2 regions of the Mixta calida genome follow, and region 2 is predicted to be linked to the other one. Evidence: predicted binding sites of a transcription regulator. Region 2 holds the regulator's gene; the other holds the start of a gene.
What was found. Region 2 encodes PurR, which represses purine synthesis genes. Its sites were predicted from a motif close to CANGCAAACGTTTGCNTG; they were not measured.
Positions count from the first base shown of each region.

Region 1 (4,417 bases), 480 kb from region 2:
AATGAACCTGTTTAAAGAATCCTGGCAAGAGCTGCCGCAGAACAAGCTGACCATTCGCCTGCAGCCGGACGAAGGGGTGGATATCGAAATCCTGAACAAAGTGCCGGGCCTCGATCACAAACACAACCTACAAACCACCAAGCTTGACCTGAGCTACTCCGAGACCTTTAACCAGTCTCACCTGGCGGATGCCTATGAGCGCCTGCTGTTGGAAAGCATGCGCGGCATTCAGGCGCTGTTCGTGCGCCGCGACGAGGTGGAAGCGGCATGGACGTGGGTCGATTCCATTATTGACGCCTGGGCCGCCGACAACGAGGCGCCGAAGCCGTATCAGGCAGGCACCTGGGGGCCGGTCGCCTCTGTCGCCATGATCACGCGCGACGGCCGTTCCTGGAACGAGTTTGAATAAGCACAACAACTAAGCCCGCGAAATGCGGGCTTTTTTTCGCGCTGAAGCGGATGCATAGAAAATTGAACCGCAGTTTCAAAAAACGTTAAAGGGCGTGGACGACCGCGAATAAAATCGGGTATGGTATTGAGCGTTTTCTTTGCTGCGCGGATGCGCGCCATTATTGCCAGTGGTCGGATGGGTTCGCTGGCCTGACAGGAGAGTAGAACGATGAAAAACTGGAAAACAAGCGCCGAGGCGATTCTGACAACAGGCCCAGTGGTGCCGGTGATTGTGGTCAACGATCTGGCGCATGCGGTGCCGATGGCTAAAGCGCTGGTGGCGGGCGGCGTACGCGTGCTGGAAGTAACCTTGCGCACGCCGGTGGCAATGGATGCGCTGAAGGCGATCATTCAGGAAGTGCCGGACGCCATCGTTGGCGCCGGAACGGTGATCAATACCCAGCAGCTGGCGGAAGTGACCGCCGCAGGCGCCCAGTTTGTTATCAGCCCCGGCATCACCGAGCCGCTGCTGCAGGCGGCGGTGGAAGACACCGTTCCGCTTATTCCCGGCATCAGCACCGTTTCTGAACTGATGACCGGGATGCAATATGGCCTGCGCGAGTTTAAATTCTTCCCGGCGGAAGCCAATGGCGGAGTAAAGGCATTGCAGGCGATCGCCGGGCCTTTCCCACAGGTGCGCTTCTGTCCGACCGGCGGCATTTCGCCGAAAAATTACCGCGACTACCTGGCGCTGAAAAGCGTGCTCTGCATCGGCGGTTCCTGGCTGGTGCCGAACGATGCGCTGGCTTCCGGCGACTATCAGCGCATTACTGAACTGGCGCGCGAAGCCGTCGCTGGCGCGCGTTAAGTCATCACCGGCTCTCCCGCCATGGGAGAGCCGGCAGCCTTAGCCGCTGACCTTCACGGCGGCAGCGGCGGCAACCGCACGCGCTACCGCCTCTTCCGTACTCTCTCCGGTCGCCAGCGCGACGCCCATCCGACGTTTACCGTCCACGTCCGGCTTGCCGAACAGCCGCAGCTGCAAGCCCGCGCCCAGCGCCTGCTCAACGTTGCCGAAGCTGACGTTGTTGCTGCTGAGCGCCGGAAGGATCACGGCGGAGGCGGCCGGGCCATACTGACGCACCGCGCCAACGGGCAGACCCAGGAAGGCGCGCACATGCAGCGCAAACTCAGACATATCCTGCGAGATCAACGTCACCATGCCGGTGTCGTGCGGGCGCGGCGACACTTCGCTGAATATCACCTCATCGCCGCAGACAAACAGCTCTACGCCAAAGAGGCCGAAACCGCCTAGCGCCGTCACCACTTTTTCCGCAACCTCCTGAGCGCGCTGTAACGCCAGCGGGCTCATCTGCTGCGGCTGCCAGGATTCGCGGTAGTCGCCATCTTCCTGACGGTGGCCTATCGGCGCGCAGAAATGAATGCCGTCAACGGCACTGACGGTGAGCAGAGTGATCTCAAAATCGAATTTCACTACTCCTTCGACAATTACTTTTCCGGCGCCGGCGCGGCCGCCCTGTTGCGCATAGTCCCACGCCTGTTGCAGCTGCGCCGCCTCACGGATAAAGCTCTGCCCCTTGCCGGAGGAGCTCATTACCGGCTTGACGATGCAGGGAAAACCGATCTCTTCCACCGCCGCGATAAATGACGCCTGACTGTCGGCGAAGCGATAGGAGGAGGTCGGCAGCGCCAGCGTTTCCGCCGCAAGGCGACGAATGCCTTCGCGGTTCATGGTCAGACGCGCGGCGCGCGCATTAGGCACCACGCGCTGCCCCTGCTGCTCCAGGGCGATCAGCGTATCGGTGGCGATCGCTTCGATTTCAGGCACCACATAATCGGGACGCTCCTGGGCGATCAATGTTTTCAGCGCTTCGCCGTCCAGCATATTGATCACATGGCTGCGATGCGCGACGTGCATGGCGGGCGCATCGGCGTAGCGATCGACGGCGATAACCTCTACGCCCAGCCGCTGACATTCAATCGCCACTTCTTTACCCAATTCGCCGGAGCCTAACAGCATTACGCGCGTCGCGCCCGGACGCAGCGCTGTTCCAAGAGTCGTCATAGTACCTACCTGAAAGTGAGGAAGAAAAACGCGCGCAGTATATACGAAAACGTTTGCGTACGCAGCCGTCAGGAAAGCTTGATCTGAAAATTTGGCCTGCTATACTGTATAAAAATACAGTAATCGAGGTGAGTCATGGCTGTTGAAACCAAATTTGTAGTGGTCAGAAAAGGTGAAGAAAAAATGACATTTGCCAGCAAGAAAGAAGCAGACGCATACGACAAGATGCTCGATATGGCGGAGGCCTTTACTGACTGGCTGTTGCAGAGCGAACTGCCGCTGGATGAAGCGCAGTTTGAAAATCTGGGTCTGTTCCTCGCCGAGCAGAAAGATGCGGTTCAGCATATTCTGCGCACCAGTAAACTGCCGGAGGCGCAGTCCGATAACGCCGTGCCGAAAGCGGCTGATACAGAAAGCAGTAAAAAGATGCGCGCCGTTAAGGCGGCCTGATCAATATTGCAGCCTGACGAATATCAGCCACACTTTGTTCATAAGAAGTTGAGCAGAGCGGGGCTCTCCGCTGGTCAGGCAAAGCTGCGGTCGCGTTTTTATTGTGTGTCCGTATCGTTTCAGGCGACATCGCGTCCGCCATATTCTTATCTTGTCTGCCCGGCCTGACGCCGCGCCGGTTCTCCGGCGCGGCGTTTTCATCTGTTTGCTTCCGCTTACGCTTCTTGACGTCCGGTACTTCAGACTATGACGCACATTGCGAAAGGAGAGACTATGAGTAACTGGCTGCAGCAACTTCAACAAATGTTAGGCAACAAGAACCTCGGCAACGCAGGCGCGAAAGCGCAGGGCGGCAGCGAAGCCTTAAATAAAATGCTGGCGCCCGGCGCGCTTGGCAGCCTGGCGGGACTGCTGATATCCAGCAAGACCTCGCGCAACTTACTGGCGAAATATGGCAAAAACGCGCTGATTATCGGCGGCGGCGCGGCGGCGGGCACCCTGTTGTGGAACAAATACAAACAGCGCGTGCGTGAAGCGCATCAGGATGAGCCGCAGTTTGGCCAGCAGGCGACGCCGGTCGATCAGCGGGCTGAGCGTCTGATCACCGCACTGGTCTTCGCCGCTAAAAGCGACGGCCATATTGATGGTGAGGAGCGTAAGGCGATTGAGCAAAATATCCATCAGGCGGGCTATGGTGAACAGGCAGAAGCGCTGATTCAGCAGGCGATCAATCGTCCGCTCGATCCGCACTGGCTGGCGCAGGGCGTTAAAAACGAAGAAGAGGCGCTGGAACTCTACTTTCTCAGCTGCGCGACGATCGATGTCGATCATTTTATGGAGCGCAGCTATCTGAAAGAGCTGGGCGACGCGCTGAAAATTCCGGCGGACGTACGCGAAGAGATTGAAAAAGATATCCGTCAGGAAAAAGAGAAACTGCCTTCCTGATTTCCTTAAGTTAAGGCCTGACGCCGCCTGGCGACAGGCTGCATGCTGGTTTTTACCGCTCACCGCTTGGCAATCATGGCCTTAGCTGCCACCCTTAATGGATGTTTGTCTGGAAACAGTAACCGTTATGATGCCACCAAAAGCAAAAAAAGTTCCCCATGAGATGACGCTGCATGGCGATACTCGCGTCGATAATTACTACTGGCTGCGCGACGATCAGCGCGAAGATCCAGAAGTGCTCGACTATCTACACGCGGAAAATGACTACGGTCATAAGGTCATGCTGTCGCAGAAGGCCCTGCAGGATCGCCTGTTAAAAGAGATGGTCGGGCGCATATCGCAGCAGGACTACAGCGTGCCTTATGTGAAAAACGGCTACCGCTATCAAAGCCGTTATGAAGCGGGCAACGAATACGCCATCTACCTGCGCCAGCCAGCGGACACCGGGACGCCGGACGAGTGGGAGACGCTGCTCGACGCCAACCAGCGCGCCGCACACAGCGAGTTCTATACTATGGGCGCGCTGGATATCAGCCCGGACAACCG
Region 1 is NZ_CP026378.1:2,579,728-2,584,144, reverse strand. Features, by position in the region: gene zwf (glucose-6-phosphate dehydrogenase) at 1-409, shown strand, start outside; gene C2E16_RS12410 (bifunctional 4-hydroxy-2-oxoglutarate aldolase/2-dehydro-3-deoxy-phosphogluconate aldolase) at 620-1,258, shown strand; gene purT (formate-dependent phosphoribosylglycinamide formyltransferase) at 1,298-2,476, opposite strand; gene C2E16_RS12400 (YebG family protein) at 2,612-2,926, shown strand; gene C2E16_RS12395 (tellurite resistance TerB family protein) at 3,200-3,871, shown strand; gene ptrB (oligopeptidase B) at 3,999-4,417, shown strand, end outside.
Region 1: the regulator PurR is predicted to act here: its motif matches at 2,519-2,536, upstream of purT (formate-dependent phosphoribosylglycinamide formyltransferase).

Region 2 (4,417 bases):
GCGACGGCGGAAAAAAGCAAAGTCAAAAAGAAAGGCAAAACGGCAACCGTCGCGGTATCCCCAGCGTTAACCACGAAAAAAGGCCGCTCACCGGTTAAAACGGCAAAAGAGAACAGCGCAAAGAAAAAAAGTATGGCCAGGACGGCGAAGGCGCGCTATGGCCATCAGCGCGGCGATAAAAAGCAGACCAAGGCCCGTGGCCCGCTCGAAATGAGTAAGGCGCACCGCGAGCGTTATCAGAAAGCGCGTGAAACGGCGATGAACAAGCTGATGGGTCAGCTGGGCAAACCTTACCTGTGGGGCGGCACCTCGCCTCACACCGGCTTCGACTGCAGCGGTCTGGTCTGGTACGCCTATAAGGATGTGGTGAAATTTAAAATTCCCCGCACCGCCAATGAGATGTATCACTTGCGTGACGCCGCGCCGGTCAACCGTCAGTCGCTGGAAAAAGGCGATCTGGTCTTTTTCCGCATTAATAACCGCGGCGCCGCCGATCACGTTGGCGTTTATCTTGGCAACGGTCGTTTTATTCAGTCGCCGCGCACCGGTAAAGATATTCAAATCAGCCAGCTCAGCGATGATTACTGGGAGCGCCATTATGTCGGCGCGCGTCGCGTAATGACGCCAAAAACCATCCGCTAAGCGCGTTGCGCAACAAAAAAGCCTGTCTTGCGACAGGCTTTTTTTATACGCATCATCCGATCAATGCATGACAGCGGTTAAGCTGAAAGCGATGATCATCAGCAATGCTGCGACAGTGGTGCTTAACGACAGCTTTAAATCGGTGCTCACCCGGCCTCTCCTTTAACCACACAAACAATAACGGTATAGATTTTCCCATACTCACCGGTAAAAATCTCGTTTTCTTTGCGTCAGCTTGATAGAATCCCCGCCTTGCGTTGCGCAACACCGGCAAACCGTCGCTGTTGGCCCTTTTTTAAAGACGTCCCGCCTGCCAGACGTATCTCAGCCAGCACAATGACAATGGATAAGCACGCTGAAGCAGGCCGCGAGGACGCAAACGTTTAACATTAGCCTTATCAAACCCTTATGATAAGCGCAGGAGTATCTTTTTAATGGCAACAATCAAAGATGTCGCGAAGCGTGCCGGCGTGTCTACGACGACGGTGTCACACGTCATCAATAAAACCCGCTTTGTCGCGGAAGAGACGCGCGAGGCGGTGTGGGCGGCCATCAAAGAACTACACTATTCGCCCAGCGCGGTCGCGCGCAGCCTGAAGGTGAACCACACCAAGTCGATCGGCCTGCTGGCGACCTCCAGCGAAGCGCCCTATTTTGCGGAAATCATCGAAGCGGTGGAAACGCGCTGCTTCGCCCGCGGCTATACCCTGATTCTGGGCAACGCCCATAACGATCTGCAAAAGCAGCAGGCATATCTGTCGATGATGGCGCAAAAGCGCGTCGACGGTCTGCTGGTAATGTGTTCTGAATATCCTGAAGCGCTGCTGAAGATGCTTGAGGAGAACCGCAATATCCCGATGGTGGTGATGGACTGGGGCGAGTCGCGCGGCGACTTTACCGATACCGTGCTGGATAACGCTTTTGAAGGCGGCTACATCGCAGGCCGCTATCTGATTGAACGCGGCCATCGCGATATCGGCGTGATTCCCGGACAGATGGAGCGCAACACCGGCGGCGGCCGTCTTGCCGGCTTTATGAAGGCGCTGAACGAGGCGAATATACCGGTGCGCGAAGAGTGGATCGTGCAGGGCGATTTCGAGCCGGAGTCGGGCTACCGCGCCATGCAGCAGATCCTGGCGCAGAAGCAACGCCCTACCGCCGTCTTCTGCGGCGGCGACATTATGGCGATGGGCGCTATTTGTGCGGCGGATGAGATGGGCCTGCGCGTGCCGCAGGATATTTCGGTGATCGGTTATGATAACGTGCGCAACGCGCGCTATTTTACGCCAGCGCTGACAACCGTTCATCAGCCGAAAGAGCAACTAGGCGAAACCGCCTTCGATATGCTGCTGGATCGCATTATCAATAAGCGCGAAGAATCGCAAACGATTGAGGTGCATCCGACGCTTATTGAACGCCGCTCGGTGGCTGACGGCCCGTTCCGCGACTATCGTCGTTAATGCTTTACGTCATCGCGGCTTATCCCTGCCGCGACCTTTGCCTTGCCGCTCAGGATAATGCGCTATCCTGAGTGCTCTCTTCCTCACGCAGCCACTCCCGATTCAGCGTCTCCGTATCGCCCAGATAATCCAGCAGCCAGCTCAGCGCCGGCGAACCGCTCTGTTCCGACCAGCTGACGCAGCAGTGGCTGTCGGGAAAAGGCACCGGCAGCGGCAACTCCGTCAGTTCCTGCGTCGCCAGCAGCGGCGCGGCGAAATGGCCGGGCACCATGCCAACGCAGAGACCGGCGCGCAGGCAGTCGAAAGCGCTCTCCCAGTCAGGCACCACCAGCCGTCGCTGATTATCCAGTGTCCAGGTGGTGCGGCGCGGCAGCGCGCGCGAGGTATCCTCCAGCACCAGTGAAGGCCAGGGACGGATATCATCATCCTGCAGGCCGCCGGTCGCTGCGGCCAGCGGATGGCTGGCGTTAACCACGCAGCGCCAGTTGAGCGCGCCCATATCACGGAAGGCGAAGCGGCCGCCGACGGGGATAGCCTGCGTCGCGCCGATTGCCACATCGACACGCCCGTCCGCCAGCGCGTCCCAGACGCCGTTAAACACCTCCGGGGTGATTAACAGTTCCATATCGGGAAAATGGCGATAAAAATCGAGCACCAGCTGACGCGTGCGCTGCGGTTTTACAATGCGATCGACGGCGATGCTCAGCTGGCCGCGCCAGCCGTTCGCCACCTGCTGACACTGCCGACGCGTGGCGAGCATTTTTTTGATAACAGCGCGGCCTTCACGAATAAAAAGCTCGCCCGCCTCGGTTAATACCACATCGCGATGACGACGTTCAAACAGCGGCACCGCCAGCCAGGACTCCAGCTGGCGCACGGTATAGCTGATGGCGGAAGGCACGCGATGCAGCTCCGCGGCGGCAGCGGAAAAGCTGCCGGTGCGGGCGACGGCGTCGACCACTTCAAGGGCATGTTCTGACCACATTTTTTGCCTGCAAAAATTTTGAAATCAACCGGCAAATTTTAGCGTTTCACATTCAGAAAAACATCCTTTACCCTCGCGCCGTCTGTTCACCTGCTAATTAATGAGAAAGAGATGTCTGGTTCAAAAGGATTTATGCTTTATCTGGCGCTGCTCAGTACGCTGGGTTTTCTCGCCACTGATATGTATCTGCCGGCGTTCACCGCCATGCAGGAAAGCTTCCACACCTCCGCAGGCGTCATCAGCGCCAGCCTGACGGTATTTCTTGGCGGCTTCGCCTGCGCGCAGCTGATATGGGGCCCCCTTTCCGACCGCTTCGGCCGTAAGCCGGTCCTGCTGTTCGGCCTGGCGCTGTTTGCCCTCGGCTGTGCGGGCATGCTGTGGGCGAATGAGACCTGGCAGATGTTGACCTTGCGCTTTATCCAGGCGGTGGGCGTCTGTTCCGCCACGGTAAGCTGGCAGGCGCTGGTGGTCGATCGCTATCGCGGCGCGCAGGCTAACCGCGTGTTCGCCACCATTATGCCGCTGGTCGCGCTTTCTCCGGCGCTGGCGCCGTTGCTGGGCGCCTGGGTGCTGAGCCACTTTTCATGGCGGGCTATTTTCCTGACGCTGCTGCTGGTGACCCTGCCACTACTGTTCGCTACAGCCAGGCTGAAAAAAGCGCCGGCGGCGGCCGCGCACGATTCGCGTCCGCGCGCCGGCTTTTTCACCATGCTGACCTCGCGCGTCTACGGCGGCAACGTACTGATCTATGCCGCCTGCTCCGCCAGCTTTTTCGCCTGGCTGACCGGCTCACCCTTTATCCTGCACGATCTCGGTTTAAGTCCGGCGGATATTGGCCTGAGCTATATGCCGCAAACCGTCGCTTTTCTGGCGGGCGGATTCGGCTGTCGCACCGCGTTGCAGCGTCGCAGCGGCAGGACGCTGTTGCCTGCGCTGCTGATCTTCTATGCAATCAGCGTCGTGTCGCTGTTTATGGTGGCGATGAGCGGAAAAGCGACGCTGTGGGGCCTGCTGGCGCCGTTCTGCGGCATGGCGCTGGCCAACGGCGCCATTTACCCTATTGTGGTGGCGAACGCGCTGCTGCCGTTCCCGCAGGATACCGGCAAGGCCGCCGCGCTGCAGAACTGCCTGCAACTGGGCCTCTGCTTTTTCGCCAGCCTGGCCGTTTCCGGCTGGCTCAGCCATCCGTTGCTGACCACCAGCGCAGTGATGCTGTTTACCGTACTGCTTGCCGTGCTGGGCTATTTTCTGCAGCTGACGCGCGAGGCGCAGACGGAATCAGAAAACGCGGCCTGAACGCATACACCTGTGCGCCACCGCGCGCAGTGAT
Region 2 is NZ_CP026378.1:2,098,143-2,102,559, reverse strand. Features, by position in the region: gene C2E16_RS09960 (C40 family peptidase) at 1-642, shown strand, start outside; gene cydH (cytochrome bd-I oxidase subunit CydH) at 703-792, opposite strand; gene purR (HTH-type transcriptional repressor PurR) at 1,077-2,102, shown strand; gene punR (DNA-binding transcriptional activator PunR) at 2,152-3,087, opposite strand; gene punC (purine nucleoside transporter PunC) at 3,199-4,383, shown strand.